Regions from separate parts of the Halioxenophilus sp. WMMB6 genome, predicted to be linked through region 1. Evidence: predicted binding sites of a transcription regulator. Region 1 holds the regulator's gene; each other region holds the start of a gene.
What was found. Region 1 encodes sigma-54, which starts transcription at its own class of promoters, with help from an activator protein. Its sites were predicted from a motif close to GTTGGCACGNNNNTNGNNT; they were not measured.
Positions count from the first base shown of each region.

Region 1 (5,940 bases):
CTGATTGTAATTTGCATTGCAGTTCCTCTTTGTCGATAGGGTTCGGTGAGGTACCGAACCGGTTGCTTGAGGCGGCCTGAGCCGCCGTTACTGCGCTATTCACAAGAGACTAAACAGCGCAGCAGAAACCGATAAATCCTATGTCGTTACACCAATCGCTTACGCTCGTTAGAGGCCGCGATGCCGAGCGACTCGCGATATTTCGCAATGGTACGACGGGCAACCTGGATACCCTGGTCTGACAGAAGGCTGGTGATTTTGCTGTCGCTCAGGGGTTTTTGCGGGTCTTCGGCGGCGACGAGTTTTTTGATGATGGCGCGGATAGCGGTGGAGGAGCACTCCCCGCCGTTATCGGTGCTGACATGGCTGGAGAAGAAGTATTTCAGTTCAAAAATACCCTGCGGGGTGTGCATGTATTTTTGGGTGGTGACGCGTGAAATAGTGGATTCGTGCATGCCTACATCTTCGGCGATATCGTGCAATACCAATGGTTTCATGGCCTCTGGGCCAAAATCAAGAAAGCCCTGTTGTTTGTCGACAATACAGCTGGCGACCTTGAGCAGAGTTTCGTTGCGGCTTTGCAGGCTCTTCAAAAACCAGCGAGCCTCCTGCAGGTTGTCGCGCAGGAAGGTGTTGTCTTCACTGCTGTCTGCGCGTTTAACCAAGTTGGCGTAATTACTGTTAATACGGATTTTAGGTGCGATGTCTGGGTTTAGTTCCACCAGCCAGCGTCCGCTTTTTTTACTGACAAACACATCCGGTACGATGTAGCTGGTTTCGCTGCTGCCAATCAGCTCACCCGGGTGTGGAGTCAGCTGTTGGATCAATAAAATCGCCTGTTTTAGCTCGTTCTCTTTGATGCGGCAGCGGCGCATGATCTGTTTGTAGTCGCGGTTGCCGAGCTGTAGCAGGTGTTCGCTGACGATCATTTTAGCGGCGTCGAGGCATGGCGTATCTTTGGCGAATTGATTCAGTTGTACCATCAGGCACTGCGAGAGGCTCTCGCTGCAGGCGCCAATGGGGTCGAACAGTTGCAGACGGTGCTGGACGGCGAACACTTCGTCGATGTCGAGCCGGTCGTGATCGTCTTCGTCTGTGGCGGCATCCACCTCATTAGGCGCTTCCCATTCGCTATCGTCCGCCTCTTCTGGGGTGCCATCCACCACCCGCGCCAAGCCGCGGTAGATATCTTCAATGGGGGTGGAGAGCAGGCCGCTGGGCTCAACGGCATCGATGATGGCCATCGCAATCATGCGATCGCGGTCTGACATGGGGGTGAGGTTAAGTTGCCAAAGCAGGTGTTCTTGCAGGGTTTCGGTGTTGTCTATCTGGCTGTCGAAGTAGCTGTCGTCGCGCTCGGGGCCGACATTGCCGCTACCACTGCCTTGGTAGATGTCGTCCCAATGGGTATCGACGGGGAGATCTTCGGGAATGTTCTCCTGCCAGTCAGCCTCTTCTTTGTTGGATTCGCTGATGGTTTCGGTGGCGCTGCTCTCTAGCTTGAGATCAGCGTCGGAGCTGGATGAGCTGTCGTCACCCGAGTCTTCAGACTCGCTCACCTCCAACATGGGGTTGGACTCCAGCGCCTCTTGAATCTCTTGCTGTAGGTCCAAAGTTGAGAGTTGCAGCAGGCGGATGGCCTGTTGCAACTGAGGGGTCATCGTTAACTGTTGACCGAGCTTTAGTTGTAGAGACTGCTTCATATACGACGGTGTATCCAATAACGAAGACGGAAACCGGGGGTAGCTTCAATCTGCTATCGGCAGTGTAGTATTGAATAGGTCAGCTGTGCAATATATTTAAGCAATTTTTATGCCTAGAATTCATTCGCTGGAAGTTTTATCAGGCAGGAGTGGGAGATTTGTGGCTGATCGGCGATGTCTAGCGGCTATTTACTGCTGCCGCGCGCGCTTGAGAGGAGTTGCTTTGCGCCTGCCCCGTTTGCTTGCAACCCTGTGTTTGGGTGGCTTTGGGGTCGATGGGGCTTATAGTCGCGCAAAAAGTGGTTGAGGTAAAGAGGGTGGGCTTTATAACTTGAAGCTTGCGCCAAGGTAGGTATCTCTAACCAACTGATTATTGAGCACTGTCTCGGCATTGCCTTCGGCGATAATGTGGCCGCCGCCAACGATAAAGGCCTTCTCACAAATATCCAGGGTTTCGCGAACATTGTGGTCGGTAATCAAGACGCCAATGCCGCGTTCCCGGAGGTGTTCGATAATCTGCTTGATATCGGCCACCGATTTCGGGTCCACGCCGGCGAAGGGTTCATCCAATAAGATGAAGCGGGGTTCGGCCGCCAGCGCTCGGGCAATCTCTACCCGGCGCCGTTCGCCGCCGGAGAGCGCCATGCCCAGGTTATCTTTGACGTGGGTGATGTGGAACTCCCTGAGCAGTTGATCGCAGATGGCGCGACGCTGTTTGCTTTTGAGCTCCTGGCGAGTCTCCAGAATGGCCAGAATATTGTCGCGCACACTCAATTTGCGAAATACCGAGGCCTCTTGTGGCAGGTAACCCAACCCTTTGCGGGCGCGGCCGTGCATGGGGAGGTTGGTGATATCTTCACCATCGATACTGACTGCGCCGCGATCGGCTCGTACCAGGCCGGCGATCATGTAGAAACAGGTGGTTTTGCCGGCGCCGTTGGGGCCGAGCAGGCCGACAATCTGCCCGGTGTTGACTTCGATGGATACATCGGTGACCACCGGTCGCCCGCGATAGGCTTTCGCCAAGTGCTTAGCTGATAAACATCCCATGGCGTTGGCTTACTGTTCGGTGGTGGTCTGGTTGGGGGGAATGACAATGTTGACCCGCTCGCTGCCGCCGGCCTCGGCGAGGGCGTTTTGCATGTCGTAGCGGATGGTGTCGCTGGTGATCAATGAGCCATCCTGGTCGATGCTGGCGTTGTTGATCAGGTGTACGATCTCCGAGCCCACCTCATACTCAATGCGCAGGGCTTTGGCGGTGACTACGCCCTGGTTGGCCTTGGGCTGTTGTTCAAAGATAGCGGGCTTGCCGACGGCGGTGATCTCTTTTATCCCCTCGTTGGAGTGGCTGACGGTAATGTTGTCGGCCCGGATCACCAGGCTACCCTGGATAAGGGTGGCATTGCCAATAAACTGGGTGACGCCGGTGTTCTCATTGCGCACGGCGCGATCGGAGTTGATCTTTACCGGTTGTTGCCGGTCATCGGGCAGGGCGTTGATCTGGAAACTGAGGCTCAGGGCTGTGGCGAACAGGAGCAGGCTCCTGGCCAGAAGCCGCCAAATAGGGGCGTGTGGGGCGCTATCAGCGGGGTTCATAAACACCTTGTACCTGTGATTCCAAACTTGAAACGCCTGTCAACATGTTGATGTTCAGGCCCACCGCACTGGCGATGCCCTCTGGGGTGCGAATGTTAACAGCTTCGCTGGTAGTTACCAGTTGCTTCTCTGGGTAGATCTCCAGCTTCTGGGTGGCAACCTGATACTCATCGGAATCTGTGATCGATTGGCTTACCACCACATCCCCCCATAGAGTGATCAACTCACCATTGTGTTCCGTGCGCCCATGTTTTGACCGGAATACCCACGGTTGTTCGTTATCTTTGGCGTAAATGGTGAGTTCGGGTTGCGCCAGGTCGGTGTAGCCGCGCTGGAAATTTAGCGGCTTGTTGTTTTTATAGCGCAGGAACTGTTCCGCCCGGTCGACCTTGAGCAGGTACTGCAAGCGGCCTTCGCTGCCATATTGGCGGGTGGATGAGTGCTCAATCACCGCGATGGGGGTGCGCTCGGTCGGGATTGCCAATGGCGCCACCTCCTCCCCGGGGGGCTGAAGCAGGAGCAGGGCCACCAGAACCAGCGCGCCCACAATTGCCAGGGTTACCAGCGTCCTAATCACGATTGCTGTTCCATTGCATAGCTGACGTTATTGATTAACAAAGGTCTGGTGGCGCCAAAGGGAACCATGGCGGTACTTAGACCACCCCGGCACGTAGCAGGTCGTGCAGATGAATGATTCCGGTCAAGCCGTGTTGTTCATCGGCGACAATGGCAGCAGTGATTTTTGTCGATTCCATCAGGTTGAGTGCCTCGACGGCGAGCATGGTACGGCTGACGGTTTTGGGGTTGCGGGTCATGACGTCGGTCATGATGGCCTGGCTCAGGTCGGTGCCCAGGTCGACGTGTCGACGCAGGTCGCCATCGGTGAATACCCCGACCAGTTGTTTGTCGTCGTTAACCACTGTGGTAATGCCGAATCCCTTTTCGGTCATCTCCACCAGTGCCCGCGCCAGGGGTGTGCTGGGGGATACCACCGGCACCTCGGTGTCTTTGTGCATGATGTCTTCCACCTTCAGCAGCAGCTTGCGGCCCAGAGCGCCACCGGGGTGGGAGAAGGCGAAGTCTTCCGCGGTAAAACCGCGGGCTTCGAGCAGTGCCACGGCCAGGGCGTCGCCCATCACCAGGGTGACGGTGGTGCTGGAGGTGGGTGCCAGGTCGAGCGGGCAGGCCTCGGTTTCGACGCCGATATCCAGGTGAATTTCGGCCGCTTGAGCGAGGGGGGATTCGGGGTTGCCGGTCATGCTGATGATGCGGGTACCCATGCGCTTAAGTACCGGCAGCAGGGTTATCAGCTCGGCCGAGGTGCCGGAGTTGGAGATGGCTAATACCACGTCCTTGGGGGTGATCATACCCAGATCGCCATGGCTGGCTTCACCGGGGTGAACAAAGAAAGCGGGTGTGCCTGTGCTGGCCAGGGTGGCAGCAATTTTATTGCCGATGTGGCCGGATTTACCCATGCCCGAGACGATCACCCGGCCTTGGCAGCCAAGTAACAGACTGCAAGCCGCAGCAAAGGAGGAGTCGATTCTGGACTCGAGAACATTGATGGCAGCAACCTCCATCTGTATGGTGCGCTTGGCAGCCGCTATAAAGGTGTCTGAGTGCATGGGGTTTGGGGTGGCTTTTTCGGTCATCTTCTCTGAATTTCGTGCACTGGGTGCAAATAGGTGGTTAACAATCGTGCTGGGCTGGCCCAGAGGTGCAGCATCATACCAGCCGTGCCGATTAATTTCGCCACCGGTGACGGTCAATTTGCTTTCGATGCAGCGGTTGCCTCTCTCATGCTGTTGGCGGTGCGCAGCAGGGCCGGTCTTCGACCGGCTGGGCGTTGTTGGGTTTCACTGGTGGCGTGAATCCGCACCCTGCTGTGCGAATGTGTCGCCCACCCAGCGGCTGGTCGCGGCCAGCGCTCTAATTGCTGTGTAGACCTTTTCCGAGCTTTGGGTGTCGAACGCTTATCTTTAAACAGCGTGATCGCAGTTATATTTTTAGAGCCCGTTGTTATTTGAGAATAGGCCGTCTAACCGATAGAATCGCTGGCCGCCTAACCGGGGCGGCCATTAAAGAATGGTGAACTGGAGACGTACAAACAATGACAAAGCCATCCCAGCGCAACTATGTCCGAATCATTGCAGCTAACTTTGCCGCCGTATTGGCGCTGCATAGCATGGGCAGCTTCGCTGCAACAGAGGCCGCGGCTGCCGCAAGCAGTGCGGCGCCGGCCGAAGCCACTGCCACAGTCACAGAGCACGAATTTGTCATTCCTACACTAAAAACCGACGCCGAAGAGGTGACCGCTCATGAAGTGGTGAGCCAGGTGACCGACGCGGTATTGGCAATTGTCGCCAAGGTGCAAGAAGAGAATGCCGACGTCGATGAGGCCGCGTTGGCCTTGGATGAGCTGCTCTCTCAGGTGGTGGACTTCAAGTTCATTATCCTCAATGTTATGGAGCAGAATGCCCGCACCGCCTCGCGTGAGCAGCTGCAGGGCTTTGCGGATGTATTCAAAGCCGGCTTAATTGAGACCTACGCCAAAGGTATGACCAACTTTGTCGGCTATGAGGTGGCGTTGGTGCCGCCCGCTGACAATACCGTTGGCATGAAAACCGTGAATGTCCAGCAG
Region 1 covers NZ_JAWMQR010000003.1:420,489-426,428, reverse strand. The annotation lists gene hpf (ribosome hibernation-promoting factor, HPF/YfiA family) at 1-17, opposite strand, end outside; gene SBL51_RS10865 (RNA polymerase factor sigma-54) at 147-1,703, opposite strand; gene lptB (LPS export ABC transporter ATP-binding protein) at 2,028-2,753, opposite strand; gene lptA (lipopolysaccharide transport periplasmic protein LptA) at 2,763-3,299, opposite strand; gene lptC (LPS export ABC transporter periplasmic protein LptC) at 3,286-3,876, opposite strand; gene SBL51_RS10845 (KpsF/GutQ family sugar-phosphate isomerase) at 3,953-4,924, opposite strand; gene SBL51_RS10840 (ABC transporter substrate-binding protein) at 5,410-5,940, shown strand, end outside.

Region 2 (5,940 bases), 230 kb from region 1:
ATGGCAAGTTCTTCGGTCTGGCCCTGGATATGGACAACCAATCCAACCTGACCGACGAGCGCCTGAAAACCTGGTTGGGCATGATCGCCCCCACGTTCGGCCTGCCTCTGTAAGCAACCACCGGTAACCGCTGTCGCCAAACTACCATTGGCGGTAGCCTGCCTATGCGACCACCCGGGGTTGGCAACAGCCAACTGGGTGGTTCCGCTTATGCCCACTGCCAGACCGCTTATCGATTGCCCCACCGGCCGTCTCAGCCCTCTCACCAGCCAATCTCGCCCCCAGTTCCACATTGCCCAACAAAAAATCGCCACAAAATCATCAATTTGGGTAATTCATCCCAAAAAACCATCAAATTTTAGTTACCGCCCCTACACCAGCCCCCGGCAGTCCACGAGTCAAAAGATCCATCTCAAATTCGCCAAACTGCATTTTTGTGACTAAATTCACATTATTGAAAAATGAGTTAGGCGCCAAGTTGGCTCCATGACGGAGATGGGCATTGTTGATAGCCCCCGACCAGCCTAAAGAGAAATGAGCAAGAGGCTCCCTACTTTTAGAGCATCGAGGTTTGCTTTGACTGCACCCAATCAGATCCAACCCAGCGACACAGAGACCCCAGCCGCGCAGCACACAGCCACCAGCGAGCAGTCGCCACAGGTGGTCTATGAGGAGCGCGACCACCGCCACTTCAAACGCATTCGCATTCCCGGCCACGCCAGAATCGAAGACCGGGAAGAGACCCACGCCATCAACGACCTCTCGGTGGGCGGTTGCAATATCAGCCTGCCCTCAGAAGGTTGCAGCGAAGGCGATGAGCTGGAGCTGACTCTGGTGCTCCCCTTTCACGCCTTCGACCTGAAGCTCAAGGCCCAGGGCCGGGTGCTGCGCATCAACAGCCGCTACCAGCACGCCGCTATTCAGTTTACCGATAACAACCCACACCGTTCCGAAGTGATCCGCCGGGTCACCACCGCCCTGATCACCGGCGAATTTGGCGAAGTGGATGGGCTGATCGATCTCTACAAAGAGATGAAAGACGAAGAGAGCTACCAGATTCCTGGCGCCGCGCCAAAACGGCCACTGGCACAAACCCTGCGCTACCTGACCCTGCTTGGCATCGGCGGCCTGTTGCTGGTGGTAATGCTCTTCTCCCTGCATTCGCTGCTGTTCCGCGTGGATGCCAGCTACGCCTCAGTGGTGAGCCCGGTGGTGCGCCTGTCGGCACCGCCCGACACCGTGGTGAGTGAACTGCGCGTTACAGCCGGCAGTCGCGTTAAGGCCGGCGAAACACTGTTTGTCGTACGCGACCTTAATCTGGAAGAGAAAAAGGCACTCATCCAGGCGCAGATTGGCACCCAACAAACCGAATTGACCCAGCTCAACGATGAGCTGACCGAGGCCAACGCCCGCCTGGCCAGCTATCAGAGCTACCTGGCCAGCACCCAGCAGAATCTGACCCGCGAGATCGCCTCCCTGGAGCGCAACCACGCCACCCAACAATCGGTGTACGAAAAGAACCTTAAAGGCTCGCACACCGGTGCCGTGCGCGGTAACGACCTGGCCAAGCTGGCTCTGGAGCTGGAGAACATCGAAGTACAGCTGCTGCAACGCAAGCAGGCACTGCTGGGTGTGGAGAGCGATATGGAGCTGGCCAAGCTGGGGCTGAAATCCTCGCGCATTGATGTCGACGGCCGCTTCCCCTCAGAGATCAAAAAAGAGATCGCCTTTGGTCTGGCCCGGCTTGGCGAGCTGCAACAGCAGCTGCTGCAGGCGGATCAGCAGCTGGCCTCGCTGGTGGTCTCCTCCCCCTGCGACTGCAAGGTGAGCTCGGTGCGTATCAGCGCCGGAGAAACCATCACCAGCCGCAGCGCGGTCCTGGAGCTGCGTGCCGCGGACCGCGACAAGCTGGTGATCGAAGCGCTGATTCCCCAGGAGCGCATTGCCATGGTCGGCCTAGGTAACAGCGCCGATGTGCTGCTCTCCGACCGTAAAGATCTGTTAACCGGACAGGTGATCAAGGTCGAGCGGGTGAAATCCGAGGCCACCCTCAAAGGCGTCCCGCAAAACCTGTTCGACAACGAATCCGGGGCCGTGGTCTACATTGAGCTGCCGGTGCGCGGCGACCTCGACCCAGGCGTGCCGGCCCAGGTCTCTATCCAGGCCTCGCTGGCGGCGGCGACCATGAATCTGTTTGGCAACCTGCCCTTCTAACCGCCAATGGATCTCCGCGTTCTACTGCCCAACCACCAACCCACCGCCAGCCGTCAGGAAGAGCTGCTGGCGCTGGCCGGTTATCTGCTGCTGCTGATCTTTCTGGCGGCGGCCCTGCCCCGGGAGCTCTTCTACCCGCACAGCGAAAACTTTCTGCTGATTGTTGGTTTTATTGCCATCTGGCGCTACAGCTGGGGGCTCAACCACCTGATTCGCGCCCTGATCTACCAGCACATCACCTACCCCAAGTGGCGCCGGCAGGCCGAAGCCACCGACTGGAAACCGCCCCACCTCTACCTGGTGGTGCCCAGCTATAAGATCGATGAGCAGGTCACCGACGTCGTCTTTACCAGCATCATCAACGCCCTGGAACACTATGGCGTGCCGAGTACCATCGTCTACAGCGTGGCCAGCCAGGCGGAGCGCAACAATGTGGAGAACCTGTTTCACCTGCTCGCCCCCAACAGCCATATCCAGCTGATTTTGATGGAGCAGGATGGCACGGGCAAACGCACCGCCATGGGCGAAGCCCTGCGCGCCATCACCCGCCGCCAACCCGACCCGGAGGCCATCGTCTGCCTGATGGATGGCGACTCGATTCTGTCGCAGGAGATCTTTAACAAGAGCGTGATGCACTTCGCCAGCCAACCGCGGGTGGGGGCACTCACCGTCGACAGCAAACCCCTCTCCAAGGGAGCCGGGTTTATCCGCGAGTGGTTCTACCTGCGCATGGCCCAGCGCCACCTCTACATGAGCAGCCTGTCGTTGAGCCGCAAGGTGCTGGTGCTGACCGGCCGCTTCTCGCTGTTTCGCGCCAGCATCGCCCTCGACCAGACCTTTATCGAACGGCTGGTGGACGACGAGTTCGAGCACTGGCACCACGGCCGTATCAAGATGTTGACCGGCGACGACAAGAGCACCTGGTTCTATGTGCTGGAGAAAGGCTACGAGATGATCTACTGCCCGGATGCGGTCAACTACCCGGTGGAGGAGCTGCCACCCGGGGGCTTTTTCAAGGCCAGTGAGCAGCTGATGTTCCGCTGGTTTGGCAATATGCTGCGCAACAACAGCCGGGCCCTGGCGCTGGGGCCAAAACGAACTGGCTGGTTCCTCTGGCTCTGCCTGGCCGACCAGCGGGTCAGTATCTGGACCTCGCTCTCGGGGCCGGTGGCCGGCATTCTCGGCAGCTTTACCATCACCCCCACCTTCTTCTTCACCTATGTGCTGTGGGTGCTGCTCTCCCGCCTCTGGCACTGCGTCAATATCTTCCTGATGCGCCGTCACTTCTCGCCCTACTTTATTGGGCTGATCTACTACGCCCAGATTGTCGGCTCCATCGTTAAGGTCTATGTCGGCTTTCGCCTCAACCGGCAGCGCTGGAACCGGCAGAAGATCGACTCCCCCGACAATGTCCAAACCGACTTCTGGGCCATCTACCTCAACACCCTGTCGGTGGTGGTGTTCGGTTTTGCCATCGCCGTGATGATGGGTGTGGTTGATCTTCGCCTTTCGGTTTTTTAGCCAACTGCCTATTGCGCCCTCAAAACTGGCACAAGCGCTGCTTTGCTTTTTCTGTTCGTTTAAAAAAGAGCACTCCGGCCACCGACAATTGCACAGCCTGCGTGCACGCTCAGTCGCCCTGGCGGAAAAACTGCCCCAATTGTGAAAATTAGCCGAGGAAGAGACTATGGATAAGCAGAGCATGACCGACACCATTATCAGCGCCAAGGTGGCCAAAGGGCTCACCTGGGAGAGCATGGGCGCCGACCTGGCCATGTCACCGGTGTGGCTGGCCTCCGCCTGCCTGGGCATGAACAGCGCACCCACGGCCAAGGCGAAAGCCATTGCCGATTACCTGGGATTGGGCGCCGAGGTGGTCACCGCCCTGGAGCAGTACCCCACCAAAGTTTGGGAGCAGGCCGTCCCCACTGACCCGCTTATCTATCGGCTGTATGAAATTGTCGGAGTCTATGGCGAAACCCTGAAAGAGGTGATTCAGGAGAAGTTTGGCGACGGCATCATGAGTGCCATCGACTTCTCGATGGAGGTCGACAAGATCGAAGATCCCAAAGGCGACCGCGTGCTGCTGACCATGAATGGCAAGTTCCTGCCTTATAAGAGCTGGTAATACTTCACCAAGCGGGCGACAGGCGGTCGCCCGGGGTGGTGGAATTAACACCGGATTAAATTTGTGCCTCTGGCGGGCGACCGCCGGTCGCCCCTACGGGTGTGTGTTTCACCGTGGTGGTTGGTGGCAGGCCCGAAACATCACCGGGAGGTTCTTTTGCAGCGCTGGTTTTTGGGAATTGGGCCCGATCCATTCTCAGGGTAAATCATTGGGCGTAGGGGCGATCGGCGATCGCCCGGATGGTGGAATTAACACCGGATTAAATTTGTGCCTCTGGCGGGCGACCGCCGGTCGCCCCTACGGGTGTTCGTTTCACCGTGGTGGTTGGTGGCTGGCCCGAAACATCACCGGGAGGTTATTTTGCGGCGCTGGTTTTTGGGAATTGGGCCCGATCCATTCTCAGGGTAAATCATTGGGCGTAGGGGCGATCGGCGATCGCCCGGATGGGTTCGGGGTTACCTCTGGAAGCGCCCTATTTCGTAGGGGCGATCGGTGATCGCCCGAATGGTGGTGGCATTATGGAAACCTCAGACGGGCGTATCCGTTCAGGCATCCCGGGTTTGGCTATTGGTGGGTCCACCTGCGGGAGAATTGGCAATCCTTAACGGTTGTGAAACTATTGCTGCCGGCATGAAATTTGAAGGTCCCTTCCAACTGCAACAATTCCAACAATCACAACGCCGTAAGCAACATAGGTACTACCATGGCCAAATACACCGAAGTTAGCGCCGCCGAGGCCAAGAACATCATTGCCAACGATGATCCGGTTATTCTGGATTCCCGTGATGCACACTCCTTTAAAGAAGGTCATATTGATGGCGCCATGCTGGCCCATGATGGCCTCACCGAGCAGCTGATTCGCAAGCGTCAGTACGACAAGCCAGTACTGATCTACTGCTACCATGGCAACAGCAGTAAGGATCTGGCCGAGTTCTTTGGCGGCATCGGTTTTAAAACGGTCTACAGTATGGCCGGTGGCTACACCGCCTGGAAAAAGCTGGAAACCGTCTAAGCTACAGGCCAGCCGGGCCGAGATTGGCCCGCCGATGAGATTGGTGCCAAGTGCGACACGGCTTGTGTCTCACTCGGCCCAAACCATACCCACATACCAGTTCACGCCCTGCGGTAATTCCCTATATGCACGGGCCATCGCCGATCGCCCCTACGGGTGAAATATTGTATCCCCGAGAAAATCCGCAAGACCTGTCGATACACCAAACCCAATACCCAAAATCCACCGCCACAAAACGACCACCCCCGTAGGGGCGACCGGCGGTCGCCCATGTGCCATATCCAATCCCGGAGATAATCCCCACCATCGCCGGGCGATCGCCAATCGTCCCTACGGGTGAAATATTGTATCCCCGAGAAAATCCGCAAGACCTGTCGATACACCAAACCCAATACCCAAAATCCACCGCCGCAAAACAAACACCCCGTAGGGGCGACCGGCGGTCACCCACAAACCATCTCCAACCCCGGCGGGAATCCCCACCATCGCCGGGCGATCGCCGATCGCCCCTACGGGTGAAATATTGTATCCCCGAGAAAATCCGCAAGCCCTGTCGATACACCAAACCCAATACCCAAAATCCACC
Region 2 covers NZ_JAWMQR010000003.1:647,002-652,941, forward strand. The annotation lists gene SBL51_RS11765 (flavodoxin) at 1-113, shown strand, start outside; gene SBL51_RS11770 (PilZ domain-containing protein) at 577-2,214, shown strand; gene SBL51_RS11775 (glycosyltransferase) at 2,221-3,735, shown strand; gene cynS (cyanase) at 3,902-4,342, shown strand; gene SBL51_RS11785 (thiosulfate sulfurtransferase GlpE) at 5,046-5,354, shown strand.
Region 2: the regulator sigma-54 is predicted to act here: its motif matches at 3,760-3,778, upstream of cynS (cyanase).

Region 3 (5,940 bases), on a different contig from region 1:
CAGGTCGTACCACACCTCGCTGATCTCCGGCGCTATCGCCTGCCCCGCCGCCAAACCACCGACCAGAGCACGCAGCCGATTGAGCTCGAGCGCCGACTGACTGGCCTCTATTTGCCGCCAGCGCTCGCCGAGGTCCGCCTCGGCAAACTGGTTGAACACCTCCAGGGCGTGCTTCTGCGCCGCCTGCAGATGGGCCTGCCGCTCCTTCAAGCGATCGTCAAACGCCCCCTGGGCAAAGCCAATCGACACCCAGGCGCGCTCCTGGCCGGCATACTCCTTACCCTGCATCAGGTTGAGCAGGCTCACCAGGCCGCGACTCAAGGCCGGGTCGCCGGCGCTATCGGCCACCTCGCCCACCACCGATAACAGCCCGGCAATCAGGCGGCCAAAAGCGGTGGTCGCCTTGGCCGGCGCCAGCTCACAGCCATTCATCTTTACCCGCAAACCATTGAGCTCAACCAACCCCTGCAGGACATAGGCGACCGCACTCAGCAGACGTGCGGATCCGCGCCACTGGGCGCCACCCAACAGCTGCAGCAACCCCTGCAGCTTCTGCTCACACGCCACCGACACCGCAATCTGCTGCAGGCGAGCATCCGCCAGGCGCTCCCCGCCCGAGGCCAGGTAGACATTGGTCAGGCCGCGCTCGCGCTGGAGACTGTGCACCAGATTGCCAAGTTCAGTCACCAGGTTACAGACGTCGACCAGCTGGCGCAGAGACTCGATCTCCACCCGCTTGGCCGCAATCAGAAAGTCCGCCGCTTTCACACACACACCCTCAATCCACTTTTCTCCGGCACCCCTAAAGCGAGGCCACCACACAGCTGCAACCTTAAGGGATAAAACCCTCCGCTCGCACCCCATTCGCCAAGCAAACTGCGCTCCACAACCCCGAACTCACCTGCCGGTGCCGCCTTAGCGCCCATGCTCTTTTATGTGCCAATAGGATAATTAGAAATGGCACCATAATTGACCATAACTAGAAACATGCACACCATTTGAACCATTAAGCTTCCGCACAAGACCACAGTGCAGTCCCGGCAATGCACACTAAGTTACTGATTATTAATCAATAACTAAACATTAAATCGCTTTGGCCCAGGCTTTGCTCTATTGAACTTAGCATTTGGGCCGCAGGCCCCTACAAATCGAACTCAATGGATAAAGGCGTCCACCAACCCACAGTAGCTTCAGCTTACTGCGGGGGTGGACGCCTTTTTTTTGTGCTGGTTATCCACTGAGCTCTATTGCCCGGCCAAATGTTTTTGGTTTGTTACATAAATCGTCCGCCACGCTGCTTACTGTGCCGGATACCTATCAATTCATTGGTTTTTTTACGCGAGGTTGTTATGGCTTATCTCATGCCTTCTGAATTCGTGACCAAAATGGTCGATGCAGGTGAATCCAAAATTTATATGTCGGCTCGCGATACCCTGGTACGTGGCTATATGGCAGGTGCCATTCTGGCACTGGCGGCGGTGTTCGCGGTGAGTGTTGCCGTGGCAACCGGCTCGCACCTGGTGGGCTCAATCCTCTTCCCGGTGGGCTTCTGTATGCTCTACCTGATGGGGTTCGATCTGCTGACGGGCGTTTTTATGCTCACCCCTCTGGCCTGGATCGATAAACGCCCCGGCGTAACCATCGGCCAGATTCTGCGCAACTGGGGGCTGGTGTTTGTCGGTAACTTTGCCGGCGCCCTGACCGTGGCTGTCATGATGGCGTTTATCTTTACCTACGGCTTCAACACCGATGGCGGCGCCATTGCCACCAAAGTGGCCGGTATTGGTAAAGCCCGAACCCTGGGTTATGCCGAATATGGCCTGGCCGGTTGGTTTACCATTTTCATCCGCGGCATGCTCTGTAACTGGATGGTCTCCATGGGTGTGGTTGGTGCCATGATCTCCACCCACGTCAGTGGCAAGGTTATGGCCATGTGGATGCCGATCCTGCTCTTCTTCTTTATGGGCTTCGAGCACTCCGTGGTAAACATGTTCCTGTTCCCCTTCGCACTGATTATGGGCGGCGACTTCTCCATCGGTGACTACTTCCTCTGGAACGAAATCCCCACCGCACTGGGCAACCTGGTTGGCGGCCTGGCCTTCACTGGCCTGACCCTCTACAGCACCCATGTCCGTACAGCGCCCAAGCGCAAACTGGAAGCGCGCACCTTTGCCGCTACCAGCAACGAAGCCGCCTAATCGGCACCGTCGAGACCACCGCCCCCCCGCCGGGGCGGTGACTTCACAGAGAGCAACATGTCCAGCCGCCTGAAAGTCAGCCACGGGCAACACTCAGAACCCGGTCGAAAAGCCGCCAATCAGGATTTTTGTGGCTATCGCAATCCCGCTGGCAGTGCCGAACAGCTTAAAGGCGCCGTCTTCGCCATCGCCGATGGCATCAGCTCCAGCCCCGTCAGCCAGCAGGCCAGCGAAACCGCCGTTAAGTCCTTTCTGGGTGACTACTACTGCACCTCCGACGCCTGGACGGTAAAGCGCTCCGCCGAGCGGGTGTTGAAATCGATCAACTCCTGGCTGTTTGCCCAGTCCCGCCAGGGGGAGTCTCGCTTCGACCCGGACAAGGGCTACGTCACCACCTTCAGCGCCATCATCTTTAAAGGCGATAAAGCCCATCTGCTGCATGTCGGCGACAGCCGTATCTACCGCATCCGCGCCGGCACCCTGGAACAGCTCACCATCGACCACCGCCTGTACGTGGCCGAGAGCCAGAGCTACCTGAGCCGGGCCCTGGGTGCCGCCGAGAGCCTGGAGTTGGACTACCGCTGTTTTAACCTGCAGGCCGGCGATCTGTTTCTGCTGGCCACCGATGGCGTTTACGAACACCTCTCGCCCAACCAGATACTCAACAGCCTGCACAACCCCAGCACCAGCCTCCACCAGGTGAGCCAGAAGCTGGTGGAGCAGGCCCATCAACAGGGCAGCGAAGATAACCTCAGCCTGCAGATCATCCGCGTGGAGGAGATCCCGCAGAGCGGCTCGGCCCTGCTGCAGGAACAGTTGCAGTCACTGCCCATGCCGCCGGAGTTGGCCGCCGGGCAATCCCTCGATGGCTATAAAATCGTACGGCCGATCAACATCACCAGCCGCAGCCACTGCTATCTGGCGGTGGATGAAACCAGCGGCAGTAGCGTGGTGCTTAAGGTTCCCGCCCAGGAGCAGCGCGACGACCGCATCTACCTGGAACGCTTTTTAATGGAGGAGTGGATCGCTCGGCGGGTCAATAATCTGCATGTGGTAAAGGCGGCCCCGGCCGCACGGGAGCGCCACTACCTCTATACAGTTACGGAGTTTATTGAGGGGCAGACCCTCAGCCAGTGGCTGCTCGACCACCCCAAGCCCGACCTCACCAGCGTGCGCAATCTGATTGAGCAGATCGGCCGCGGGTTGATGGCCTTCCACCGGCTGGACATGCTGCACCAGGATATAAAACCGGACAACGTGCTCATCGACCAGCACGGCACCGCCAAAATTATCGACTTCGGCTCCACCTATGTCGCCGGCATTGAGGAGAGCGAGTACGGCCAGCTGCAGCCCAATCTGCTCGGCACCGCCCTCTACACCGCACCGGAGTACTTTTTGGGGGATATGGGCAGCGAGCGCTCCGATATTTTTGCCCTGGGGGTACTCACCTACCACCTGCTCTGCGGCCAGTTCCCCTACGGCACCCAGGTGGCCAAGGCGCGCACGCCAAGTGCGCAAAAGCGCCTGAGCTACCAGTCGCTACTGCATGAAGAGCGGGAGATACCCGCCTGGGTGGATGCCGCCATCAAGAAGGCGGTGCACCCCAACCCCTACCGCCGCTACCAGGAGGTGGCGGAATTTCTGCGCGACCTGCAAAAGCCCAACCCGGAATTTTTAGCCCAGCAACGGCCCCCCTTTATCGAGCGCAACCCAACGCTCTTCTGGCAGTGCGTCAGCGGTGTACTGCTGGCGGTGGTGATTGTTCAGTTCGCCCTCTACCGCTGAATACTGGCCAACCAAACCGACCCGCACCACCCACCTGGCAAGCAACTTTCCACCCGCTCGCAGCAATCGGAAAGTCAGCTTGCAATTTATGGCCGACATCCTCTCCCTGAAATAGCTAACCACCTGAAATTTAACAACTAATTTCATTCGGCACAGCTTTTGCCCTCGCCCGCCAACAATTGGCGCCGAGTTCCACGCCAGAAAAACTACGATAACAGCCTTACCGGTGGTCAGGGAGTGTCCTACCAGAACGGAGGAGTAAGATCATGATTGAAACCTTCTACGATGTTATGCGCCGGCAGGGGATCTCCCGTCGCAGCCTGGTTAAATTTTGCAGCCTGACGGCCTCGGCCCTGGGCTTAAGCCCGGCCCTGGTACCGCGCATAGTGCACGCCATGGAGACCAAACCGCGCATTCCCGTGCTCTGGTTACACGGCCTGGAGTGCACCTGCTGTTCGGAGTCCTTCATCCGCTCCGGCCACCCCCTGGCCAAAGATGTGATTCTGTCGATGATCTCCCTCGATTACGACGACACCATCATGGCTGCCGCCGGCCACCAGGCGGAAGCGATCATCGAAGAGACCATCGAAAAGTACGACGGCAACTTTATTCTGGCGGTCGAGGGCAACCCACCGCTCAATGAAGACGGCATGTTCTGCATCATCGGCGGCAAGCCGTTTACCGAACAGCTGCTCAACGCCGCCGAACACTGCAAGGCGATTATCTCCTGGGGCTCCTGTGCCTCCTGGGGTTGTGTCCAGGCCGCCCGCCCCAACCCCACCCAGGCGACACCGATTCACAAGGTGCCGGGCATGCCCAACAAGCCAATCATCAAAGTGCCCGGCTGCCCACCCATTGCCGAGGTGATGACCGCAGTTATCACCTACATCCTCACCTTTGAAGAGTTTCCCGAGCTGGACCGTCAGGGCCGCCCGAAAATGTTCTACAGCCAGCGGGTGCACGACAAGTGCTATCGCCGGCCGCACTTTGATGCCGGCCAGTTTGTGGAAGATTTCGACGACGACGGCGCCCGCAAAGGCTACTGCCTCTACAAGATGGGCTGTAAGGGGCCAACCACCTACAACGCCTGCTCCACCGTGCGTTGGAACGGCGGCCTCTCCTTCCCGATTCAGGCCGGCCACCCCTGTATTGGCTGCTCGGAAGATGGTTTCTGGGACAAGGGCTCCTTCTACCAGCACACCACCGACACCCACCAGTTCGGTATTGAAGCCAACGCCGATAAGGTCGGCGCCACGGCCGCCACCATCGTCGGTGGTGCCATCGCCGCCCACGCCGCTGTTAGCGCACTGAAGAGTGCCCGCAAGAAAGGAGGTGAATAACCATGAGCACCATTACCACTCCCACCGGTTTCACCATGGACAACAGCGGTCAGCGGGTTGTCATCGACCCGGTTACCCGCATCGAAGGCCACATGCGCTGTGAAGTGAACATCGATGACAACAACTTCATCCGCAATGCGGTCTCCACCGGCACCATGTGGCGCGGCCTGGAGGTGATTCTCAAGGGCCGCGACCCGCGCGACGCCTGGGCCTTTGTGCAGCGCATCTGTGGCGTCTGTACCGGGACCCACGCGCTCACCTCGGTGCGCTGTGTGGAAGATGCCCTGGGCATTATGATTCCCGAGAACGCCAACTCCATCCGCAACATCATGCAGCTCACCCTGCAGGCGCACGACCACCTGGTGCACTTCTACCACCTGCACGCCCTCGATTGGGTGAACCCGGTCAACGCCCTCAAGGCCGACCCGAAAGCGACCTCGGCCCTGCAGCAGAGCGTATCGCCCAACCACCCGAAATCGTCGCCCGGTTACTTCCGCGACGTGCAGAACCGACTCAAGAAATTTGTCGAAAGCGGCCAGCTCGGCCCCTTTAAAAACGGCTACTGGAGCAACCCCGCCTACCTGCTGCCGCCGGAAGCGGACCTGATGGCGGTAACT
Region 3 covers NZ_JAWMQR010000002.1:705,434-711,373, forward strand. The annotation lists gene SBL51_RS08680 (nitrate- and nitrite sensing domain-containing protein) at 1-768, opposite strand, end outside; gene SBL51_RS08685 (formate/nitrite transporter family protein) at 1,350-2,198, shown strand; gene SBL51_RS08690 (bifunctional protein-serine/threonine kinase/phosphatase) at 2,256-3,983, shown strand; gene SBL51_RS08695 (hydrogenase small subunit) at 4,250-5,323, shown strand; gene SBL51_RS08700 (nickel-dependent hydrogenase large subunit) at 5,326-5,940, shown strand, end outside.
Region 3: the regulator sigma-54 is predicted to act here: its motif matches at 1,093-1,111, upstream of SBL51_RS08685 (formate/nitrite transporter family protein).

Region 4 (5,940 bases), on a different contig from region 1:
ATGGGCGGCACAGAGGGCGAGCGGCGCGATGCCGGTTTCGCTGCTGGCGCTGACATCGGCACCGGCGGCCAGCAGCTGCGCCACGATTTTTATGTCGCCACGTTCACAGGCGAGCAGCAGCGGGCTGAAGCTCGGCAGCTCCGGGTTGTGGCGGTTGGGGTCGGCACCCTTGGCCAGCAGCAGCTGCACCATGGCGGGGTACTGGCTGTCCACCGCCCAGGCCAGCAGGCTGGAGCCATCCGGTTGCAGGTGGTTGGCATCGGCACCGGCAGCCAGGGCCTGTTGTGCCTGGTTCAGATCGGCGTGCTGCACGGCGGCCAGCAGTTGTTGGTCGGCGGCGGGTTTGGCGGCATTGGCCGCGGGTACCACGCTGCTGGCCAGCACGGTAAGGCCGGCCGCCAGGGCGAGGTGTCGTAGCTGTTTCTGCATGGGGTGGCCTCTAGCTGAACAGTTGCGGCAGGTTGGCGCTGCTGTCACCAAACTGCTCGGCGGGTACACCCAACCCCTGCAGCAGGGTCAGCATCAGGTTGCACATGGGGGTATCCTTGGCCAGCGCCAGGTGGCGGTTGCCGGCAATGCCACCACCGGCCACCAGGGCGGGCAGGTCCATATTGTCGTGGGCGTTGGGCTCACCCAGGCTGGCACCACCAAATACCAGGGTGGTGTCGAGCAGGCTGCCCTCGCCATCGGCGGTGTTGCTCAGGCGCTCGAGCAGATAGCCAAACTGCTGCAGGTGCAGCTGGTTAATTTTGATCAGCTTGGCCACTTTGGCGGGGTCTTCGCCGTGGTGACTGAGACTGTGATGGGAGTCGGGCACACCAATCTCCGGGTAGGCGCGGTTGCTCAGCTCGCGGCCCATCATAAAGGTGACCACCCGGGTCATGTCGCTCTGCAACGCCAGCACCTGCAGGTCGATCATCAGGTGCACGTGCTCTTCAAAATCGTTGGGTAGCCCGGCCGGCAGTACCAGATTGCCGGTATCGATGTCGGCGCTCTGGGCGCTCGCCTTTTCGATGCGTTTCTCCACCGCCCGAATCGACTCCATATACTCCTCCAGCTTGCGCCGGTCGTTGGCGCCCAGGCGTGGCGAGAGGCGGGCGGCGTCGGCCATAACAAAGTCGAGAATACTGGCCTTGGTGGCCAGTCGCTGCTGGCGGCTCTGCTCATCCAGGCCGCTGTCGCCAAACAGCCGCTCAAAGGCGTCGCGCGGCTTCACCGTGACGGGCATGGGCGCGGTGGGGCTGCGCCAGCTTAAGGTGTTGGTGTAGGTGCAGCTGTAGCCGACATCGCAACTGCCGAGCAGACTGGGCGGTTCGATGCCGAGCTCCAGCGAAGCCAGTTGTGTCGATTGGCCAATGGCATTGGCGGCCACCTGGTCCATGGAGATACCACAGTAGATATCGGCGCCTTCGGTGCGTTTGGGGTGGGCGCCGGTCAGGTAGGCGCCACAGCTGCGGCCGTGGCTGCCGGGGCCATCGCCCAGGGCGTTGGCGTTGTAGTGGGCCAGGCCGGTGATCACTGAGAAGCTCTGTCGGTGTTGGGCCAGGGGCTGCAACAGTGGCGTTAGGGCGTAGTTGGCGCCCACTTCAGCTGGCGTAAACATGGGCATACGCAGGCCGTTGGGAATGTAGAACACACTCAGCCGTTTGGCGCCTTGGGCAGCCTGGGCGTAGTTGGGCAACAGCGACTCCATCGCCGGCAGGGCGATGGTGGCACCAACGCCACGCAGAAAGGTGCGACGGTTAATGCTGGGCAACTTGGTCATGCGCGGGCGTCCTCCGGTAGTTGAATGGTTCACTGGTGATAATGCCAAGCAGGATGCTGTGCATGCGGTAGTCATCGGCTTCAGCGGCCTGCACTATCTGGCGTACCTTGGGTTGGTCGTAGGCCTCCAGCCCCCGGCCCAGGGCGTAGGTGAGCAGGCGCTGGGTGAAGGCTTCGGTAAGCTGCTGTTTACGTTGCAGCAGTACCCTCTGCAGGCCGGCAAAGCCATCAAAAGCTGTGCCATCGGGCATCTGCGCGCTGGCGTCGATGGGCAGCTGGGCAAACTCGGTGCGCCAGTTGCCGATGGCATCGAAGTTCTCCAGCGACAGCCCCAGCGGATCCATCTTCACATGGCAGGAGGAGCAGGCCGGGTCTTCGCTGTGCATCGCCAGCTGCTCGCGGGCGCTCAACAGTTTGCCCGAGCGCTGGGTGACCAGGGCAGGGACATCTGGCGGTGGTGGCGGTGGTGGTGCCGCCAGCAGGTTATCCAATATCCACTTGCCCCGGCGCACCACACTGGTGTGGTTGGCGTAGGAGGTGACCGTCAGCACGCTGGCCTGGCCGAGCAGGCCGCCGCGCGGCAGTCCCGCCGGCAGGGTCACCTTGCGGAACATCGGCCCGCTTACCGCGGTAATGCCGTAGTGCTCGGCCAGACGCTCATTGAGGAAGGTGTAGTCGCTTTGGATAAACTCCATGATGCTGCGGTTCTCGCGCACTATGTGGCCAAAGTAGAGCTCGCTCTCCAGGCGCATCGCTTCGCGCAGGGGGGCATCGAAGGCGGGGTAGTCGTAGACGTCGGCCTTGTGGAACTCCAGGTTGCGCAGGTAGAGCCACTGGCCGGCGAAGTTCTCCTGCAGAGCCCGGGCTTTGGGGTCGGCCAGCATCCGTTCCAGTTCGGCGGCGAGGGTTTCCGGCTCGCGCAGTTGGCCACTTTCGGCCAGGCTCAGTAGCGCTTCGTCGGGCAGGCTGCTCCACAAAAAGAGCGCCAGGCGGGCGGCGAACTCAAAGTCGTTGATGGGGTGCACGCTACCGGGAGCGGCGTTGGCTGGATCCTGTTCATAAAGGAAGAGGAAATTGGGTGACACCAGCAGCGCCTGAATGGCGGTGGTGATCCCCTCTTCGAAGTCGCCCTGGTCGGCGGCCTGATGGTAGAGCGCCAGTAGCGGTTCGAGGTCGGCGTCGGTCACCGGCCGGCGATAGGCCTCGCGCGCCAGCTGGCGGATGATCTTGCTGGCACAGCGGCGCTCACTCATAAACAAGCCCGGCCGGCAGCTGAAGATCTTCTCCCTGCTGGGGGTGTCGCCGGGGCCGCCCACTTCGTAGGGGCCATCGACATCAATCTGAATCACGTCGCGCAGGAAGTTGTGCTGGGCGTAGCGGTCCGACATGTAATAGGAGGGGACGCTGGTCTGGCCGACGCGGGCGCCATCCACCACAAAATCGAGAGTGAGCTGGGTGGGGGGCGCCGTCGGCAGGGGTACCACGTCGGTGCTGTTGTGCAGTACCTGTACCCGCTCATCCAAGCCCAGCTGCTTGCGGAAGGTGAGGCCGACGCTGTGTGGGCCGGCACTGAGGGGCACCTTCAATTTAACGCGGTTGGCCTCCAGACGGTCGGTCTCGTTGTTGGTGTTGGCGTTGAGGTAACCGCTCAGCTCATAAACGCCATCATAAGGGGCGTAGTAGTGCAAGGCGCCGCCGCCGCGGGAGTTGAGCGGCAGGTCGTTGCTCATGCGCCAGTCGTAGGAGGGGATACCCTGGTTGAGGATGGAGCCATCCTTCGGCAGTACATAGGTGGTGACATAGGGGGCCGGGTTGGCGGTGCCCACCGCCAGGCGGCTCACCTTGCCGGCGACGGCGATGTAGCGGTCCATTAATGTGGGCGACACCGACAGCACATCGGCGATGTTATCGAAGCCATAGCCGCTGTCGTCGGTGGGCAGCTGCTCGCGAATATCCACCGGCAGCTGCAGCAGTTCGCTGACGGCGTTGCTGTATTCGGTGCGGTTCAGACGGCGCAGCGTCGCCCGGCCGGGGTTGGGGTGGGCCTCAGCGTAGCCATCCAGTGATGCAGTCAGCCAACCGGTGAAGGCCTGGCGCTCCTCGGGGCTTGGTTGTCGCTTTTTGACCGGCGGCATCTCGCCGCGGTTGATCACCCGCAGTATCGCCTCCCACTCGGCCAGGCCGTCGCCCTGGGCGATATCCCCGGTGTCGACCGCCGACAGCGACCAATTGCCCGACAGCCGTTCATCGTTGTGGCAGCGGGAGCAGTACTCCTCGAGAAAGTCATCGGCCTGGTCTTCGGCCGCTTCTGTGGCGGCCGCCTGGGCACTGGTAAAACTGCCCAGTAGCACGGCGGCTGCCAAGGCAAGGGGTGTACTAAAGCCCGGCCGCCGGCTTCGGTTGGCAGGGCGAAAGAGCGGAGGATTCATACTCAATTGTGGCTACTGCTGTTGTGGGTGGTTACAAATGGGGGCTCTGCCCGCGATGAGCGGAGAGATAAGAGCAATTACCAAGCCAATTCCTGACCTGTTGGACAGATATTGGTGTGGGCAACCTAGTTTAGGGGTGTCGCGAAGTGAGGGCTCGCTTCAGTGGCCGCCCGGGCGGGCTGGTGCTGTGCCCTAGGATAACCCCTATGCCCACAAGCTGTGCATGCAGCTTACCGATGGCCATCGGTGGCGCTTCTCAGGAGGCGCGCAGGCAGGTGACCGGGTTGGTCTGTTCGGGCTTAAAGGTGAGCGAGCGCTGGTTGAGCTGGGTGATCTCGGCGCGGAAGTTGGGCGAGGCCTGAATCTGCTGCTCGAGAATATCGGCCAGTTGATCGGTAAAGGCGTTGCCGGTGGCGATATTGCCCTCGGTAAGTTTGCCGTGCAGGGTCTGTTCTTTCAGCTCCCAAGTGCCGGTGGCCTTGAACGACATGGGAATCTCGCTGCCGAGCCAGGGGCTGAAGACAAAAAGTTCGCCCTGGCTGATCAGGGCGCTGGCCTCGGCCAGCTGTACCACTGCGTTTACCCGGTAGCTCCCCTCCGGCCGTTGCACCTCGCCCTTACAGTTCCAGGCGCCGAGCAACAGGCTTTGGCTGTCGCCGACAGCGGCCGTGGCCAAGCCCAATAGGAGTGGTGCAAAAGAAGCGGGCAGGAGTTTGGTAAGCAGTTTGTACATAAGGTGGTCACTGACGGCGGTTACAAGCGGTGGCAACAATGGCATAGAGTGGTGGCGGCCAGCAAGGGTTCAACTGGCTTGGGTGAACTGGCGCGCAAATATTGTGAAAATGGTTGGGCTTTACAAGAAAGTGCGCCAGTTGTCAGCCTGGGGAATCTCTACTTGCGGGGTTGTTGGTGCTCGGCTTTAATTGTCTGCCTGCCCTGGTGACCTGGGTGTCTGGGCTCGGCCTTTCAGCGTCTGCTTAGGCCAAAACAGAAAGAGAAGGAACAATAAGAAGTGAGCGCGGCCGGCTATCAGCCAGGCGGTGGCCACCATTTAAAAGGATTGCTACTAAGGGATTGTCAGTGCCATGCCGTTTTTTATCTTATCGGTATTAATTCAGGTTGCGCTTGTTATCCACATCGTTAAAACCGGGCGCAACACCACCTGGATATGGATCGTGGTGATGCTGCCGTTGGCCGGTACCCTCGCCTACCTGATTCTGGAAGTGCTGCCCGAATTCAGCCACACTCGGGCCGGGCGCAGTGCCCGGCGCAAAGTAAATTCGGTGGTCAACCCCAATCGCGACTTCAACGCCGCCACCCGTCACTACGCTATGAACGACTCGGTGGAGAACTCCAAAAGGCTGGCGGAGGAGTGTTACAGCAAGGGGCTCTACAGCGATGCCAAAACCCTCTACCAGAAGTGCCTGCAAGGCCCCTATGCCGACGACCCCCACTTTATGTTTGGCCTGGCCAGCTGTGAGTTCCAGTTGGGGAATTACTCAATCACGCGGGAAATTCTGGATCGCTTGATCGAGGCAAACCCCGACTACAAAAATCAGTCGGCGCATCTGCTCTATGCACGTACACTGGAGCAGTTGCAAGCCATTCCCGAAGCGCTGCACGAATACGAAACCCTCTACAGCTACTTTACCGGCCCCGATGCGGCCTACTATTTCGGTAAATTTTTGCAGAGCCAGAATCAGAACGACCGCGCCCGCCAAATTTTTCAGGCCATTACCGACGGTGC
Region 4 covers NZ_JAWMQR010000002.1:371,025-376,964, reverse strand. The annotation lists gene SBL51_RS07440 (ankyrin repeat domain-containing protein) at 1-429, opposite strand, end outside; gene SBL51_RS07435 (DUF1552 domain-containing protein) at 440-1,765, opposite strand; gene SBL51_RS07430 (DUF1592 domain-containing protein) at 1,743-4,193, opposite strand; gene SBL51_RS07425 (hypothetical protein) at 4,450-4,926, opposite strand; gene SBL51_RS07420 (tetratricopeptide repeat protein) at 5,279-5,940, shown strand, end outside.
Region 4: the regulator sigma-54 is predicted to act here: its motif matches at 4,265-4,283, upstream of SBL51_RS07430 (DUF1592 domain-containing protein).